DNA from 2 places in the Shewanella sp. SM73 genome. Region 1 is predicted to be linked to the other one. Evidence: riboswitches for the same ligand, from Rfam matches in the RefSeq annotation. Region 1 holds a riboswitch; the other holds the start of a gene.
What was found. Region 1 has a riboswitch for thiamine pyrophosphate ahead of thiC (phosphomethylpyrimidine synthase ThiC). Riboswitches for the same ligand answer to the same signal wherever they lie in the genome.
Positions count from the first base shown of each region.

Region 2: another riboswitch for thiamine pyrophosphate. It lies ahead of L5M51_RS01155 (TonB-dependent receptor); the one in region 1 lies ahead of thiC (phosphomethylpyrimidine synthase ThiC).

Region 1 covers NZ_JAKKRY010000003.1:325,048-327,529, reverse strand. Annotated here, with positions in the region: gene thiC (phosphomethylpyrimidine synthase ThiC) at 1-943, opposite strand, end outside; TPP riboswitch at 1,145-1,243, opposite strand; gene L5M51_RS06730 (hypothetical protein) at 1,411-2,482, opposite strand, start outside.
Region 2 covers NZ_JAKKRY010000001.1:246,958-249,439, forward strand. Annotated here, with positions in the region: gene tsgA (MFS transporter TsgA) at 1-94, shown strand, start outside; gene L5M51_RS01150 (Crp/Fnr family transcriptional regulator) at 162-842, opposite strand; TPP riboswitch at 1,040-1,178, shown strand; gene L5M51_RS01155 (TonB-dependent receptor) at 1,233-2,482, shown strand, end outside.

The DNA of each region.
Region 1 (2,482 bases):
GAATATAACGACCCGTGGATAAATCCATGACAGTATCTGCACCCCAACGGGTTGACCAGACAAGCTTTTCCACTTCTTCCTCGATGGAAGACGTCACCGCCGAGTTACCGATATTGGCGTTCACTTTCACCAGAAAATTACGCCCGATAATCATAGGTTCGGCTTCGGGATGGTTAATATTCAGCGGAATAATCGCGCGGCCACGGGCAACTTCGGCGCGGACAAATTCGGCGGTAATCGGTTCGCCGACTAAGGCACCAAAGGCTTCGCCCTTGGCTTTACGATTGAGGATTTCATCCTGTACTTGCGCAAGTGCCATGTTCTCGCGGATCGCCACATATTCCATTTCTGGCGTGATAATCCCTTGACGGGCATAGTGTAATTGACTGACTCGTTTGCCCTGCAGCGCTCTGCGTGGGCGGACAATGGCACTCGAGCCAGCCTCAAAACGCAGATGATCTAAACCGTCGTCGGCAAGTCTTTGTTGGGTAAAGTCTGAGGTCGCGCAGGATAATTGCTCTGTGTTGTTGCGGGCTAGAATCCAGTTTTGTCTTAATTTACCAAGGCCTAGACGCACATTGATGTCGGCCTCAGGATCGGAATAAGGTCCGGCGCAATCGTACACGCGGATTGGCGGATTTTTTTCCATGATGGGCGCATCATCTGTGCCGCCGACCAAGGTGTCAGTCTGCAGAATTTGCCGCATGCCAACGCGAATATCGGCACTGGAACCCTCGAGATAAATCTTTTGTGAATTAGGATGTTGCAGTGGCGCTAGCGTATCGATAAAGGCTTGGGCCTGCGCACGGGTTTCGCGGCGACTCGGCGCCTGAGGCACGATTGATTGACTAGACTCAGTCGATTTATTAGGGATTGTCGATTCTGGCGCTGTGATTTCTATCGCACTGGCAGCTACAGCTGGGTTTGGGTTTGAACTGGACATAAGCAATCTCACGTTAAAAAATGGAGTTGCTTGTCTGGAGAATTGAGTTGTTGATAGCTGGGCATGGCAATCAATTTTTGTGGCCAACACTGGCTTCAAAAATTGAGTTACCCTGCTCAATAACAATTAAATCTAAACATTAAGGCTTAAAACACTGCTGAGTTAGCAGGTGTTCAAGCCGTCTATTTTGGCGATTTAATATGTGTTATTACGCTTGTTTCCTTCGCAGGTTTTAACCTGATCAGGTTCAACGGATCCCGAATAAACGGTCTCAGCCAAGAGGCACTCCGACAAGATGAGTGCGCAGTATAGACAGAAGCGGCAGCAACAAACAAGGAAAAAAGCAATTAAAAACCTTAACAACCAATCCAAAATAAAGATTCATAATTAATTGTTTTTAATTGATTAAATAAAATAAAACTAAAAAAGATATAATTAGCATGAAAATAAATCACAAAAGAAAGTCACTATTTATGGGGTTTGAGCATCATTTTGTTTAATCGAGATTGAATGGCATCATCAATAGCTTGATTGATTTTTTTGCCACTGCAGTTAATGGGAAAACCTAAATTTTCGGCGTTAGGATTAACTTGAGTGCCGACTTGTACCACGCGATAACAAGTATCCCCTTTACGCACAATACGATTTGGGTCCAAGGGTAAATCTAGACTCGTTGTGTCACCGAAATCATCGGCATTAGGGACAAATAGCACCTCCATCTCTGGGCTCATTTCACTCATATTCGATTTCCGGGTGAACTTATCGGCCTGTTCAATGACGAGATCATCGAGCGCTTGCTCGCGCTGACGTTCAAAATATTGCTGCGTGAATAAACTCATGCTTGAGCTTGTCGCTATTGTGATCTCACCTTCTGCTGCAGGCGAGCTCTTAGCGCCAAGCTGCGGCTTTAATTCTGAGGTATCCAACGTATTCGTTGGTTTTATTGCCATCGTTTCAGTGGGTTGTTCATCACTTGGGGCAATTGATTGAGTTTTCTTTGATTGAGATTGGCTCGATTGAGTGATGTTCGGTTTAACCGTATCTGGGTTCACTTTTTCTGATTCTACTTTTTCAGAGACGGCCTTTTCGGGTGCTATTGTTTCAGGCATGACCTTTTCAAGTATTGGCAGAGGCTTCACTTGAGTTTGAGGTGTGGGAACAATTGTAGGCGTAACAGAACTTGTCGCTTCAGTCTTATCCTCGGCCTTTATCTCAGTTTCGGACTCTGAGGTTTCGGCTTTCTCTACCGCGGGAGCATAAATAAAGTAAGCCTTGATCGCTGCCACTTTAGGGCCACGACTTTCTATTTCCTTCAATCCGAAGGGATTTAACTGCGGGCGCCACAAAATACAGATAAGTAAAAATAAACACGCATGCACTAAGACCACAAAAAATAACAGACTTAATTCTTTGAAATATGGCTGACGAGCACGTAAAACGGATCCCGTCCCCAATCCCTGAGCACTAGTTTGTATCGTCCCAGACAGTTCAGGTTTGGATTCAGACTCAGGAACCAATTTATGTTGATGTTGATCTTGA
Region 2 (2,482 bases), on a different contig from region 1:
GATTCCTCTGCTTTACGCAGCGATATTTATGCTATTGATCGTTTCAAGTCGGATGAAACCGGTTATGGAACAACACTCGCCATCGGTAAGTTAATTTACCTGTGCATCCATCCCACACTCGGTTGTTAAATTAAGTCGAGTGTGGGTTATGTTGAAAGCGGTTATATACCTGCTTCAACAAATTTCTTGAGTGCGTTGAGATCACAAATCCGAATGCCATCTTTTTTCCGCTCAATTAAGCCTCGTTCCTCAAGATTTTGTAGTGCCCGACGGTAGACTCGGTCGGTAGTGCCAAATCGTTCAGCCTCTAAATAACGTTTACTAAAGCCATCTACGGGCAAGTCATTTAAGTATTCATGGTAAATATCAAATGCCACGTTATAACTGATGGGATAGAGCAGTCGCCGAGTAAAAATATCCACTGTGTCTTGGTAGTCAATCGCAATTGCACTAGCGAAAAATAGCGCGAGTTGAGGGTGTTGACCGAGGCAATGTTGCAGTTTTTCAGCGCTAATCAACATGATTTCTAAGGGTTCACTGGCAATAATGTCTAGTTGACAGTGGTACTGGGTGAAGAACTCCATTTCGCCAAACAGTTGTGAATCACAATCAATAGTACCTAATTGAAAACACCGACCATTTCTCGCGGTATGGCCGAGCGATACTCGACCTTGCTTCACCAATACAAGTGATGCCATCGCTTCCCCCTGCGTCATGAGGTGAGCGCCTTTTTTGAGCATTTTTATTTCGCTGATACAGCTAAGTACAACCGCTTCAATAAGTGGATAGTCTTGCTCCCATCGCTGGCTATAACGTCCTTTCGATAAAGGTTTTAGCTGCATCGACTATGATCCTCTTACTGTGTTCGAAATTGCGACCTTCTATAGCATTATCATGATAGGCGGTCAAATGGACGAAAGGATTTAGGCTGATACTAAAGACATTTTCATCATACGAAGTGAAGGGCAGTGGTTTTCGCGACATTTAATTGAATCGCAGAGATAAGAGTGCCCACTTTTTATTTCCGTCATGTATACTAGGCGCCGCCAAGGGGTGTTTGTTGTGCATTAATGTTACTCTGATTTTAACGTTGACGGCTGCAAACTGAGATGTCATCTGACGAACCCTTAGAACCTGATCCGGCTAATACCGGCGTAGGAATGGGCCAATCAACAGCACACTTCTGAATCGCTTATTCGTTGCCGGATCTCAAACATTATATTTGAGGTCCTATGTCAAACCGTAAAACGTCAAACCATCAATCTCCATTTTCAACCGTATCGCCAAGCTTATTTTTAGCCCGAGCGCCGCTGGCGTTAGCCATCGCCGCAGCGCTGAGCACCCCTGTTTTTGCACAAACCGACGCTATTGACAGACCCGATCCCAGCACTGAGATGGAAGTCATAGTGGTGACGGCGGATTTTCGCAGTTCAAGCTTAGAAAAAATGCCCTCCAGCATTACCGTTATCGACAGTCAAAAAATTCAAGATGAAAGTGCGCAACACTTTGAAGATCTGCTTAATTCTATCGCCAATTTTAACTGGTCAGGTGGAAGCTCGCGGCCGAAATATTTTCAAATTCGCGGTGTAGGAGAGCAGGAACAATACCAAGGCGCACCTAATTCTTCCGTGGGTTACATCATAGATGATATCGATTTATCCGGTATTGGTATGGTGTCGAGCATGTACGATTTACAGCAGGTCGAAGTGCTTCGTGGACCGCAGGGGACGCGTTACGGCGCGAATGCCTTAGCGGGATTGATTTATCTGAAGAGTAACGATCCAACTGATGTGTTTGAGCATGGCGGCGAAGTGTCGTTAGGCGATGATGATTTGCGCACTTTTAGCGGTTTCAGTTCTGGCCCATTAACGGATTCTGGCAAGCTGCTTTATCGTGTGTCAATGCAGCAACATCAGCAAAATGGTTACCACGATAATCTGTATTTAGACCGTGATGATACCAATGGTCGCGATGAATTCAGCGGCCGCGCTAAGCTGCGCTGGTATGCGACTGATGATTTGCAGTTTGATTTAACTGTGCTGCATGCCGATTTCGATAATGGCTATGATGTGTGGAGTTTAACCAATTCACCAACCCAGACAACATCGGATCAACCGGGTGTTGATAGCCAACGCACCACAGGCGCGGGTTTTAAAGCGACCTATTCTGGCGCAGAAAACTTCGAATTAACTTCGTTAACCTCTTTTGCCAATACCGATCACCATTACAGTTACGATGGCGATTGGGCTAACTCAGAATATTGGGCCTCTAAGCAATGCAATGATGACAATGGCAATCTGGCGCCGTGTCAATACGATTATTTTTGGGATAAAACGGGTCAGCGTAAAACCGCGTCGCAAGAGTTTCGCCTAAGTTCTACCGAGCAGGGCCGTATTTTTGCAGAGAGTACTGATTGGTTGCTTGGTGTGTATGCCATGAATCTGAAAGAAGATAACCAATTGTATTCTGAATACAATGCTTC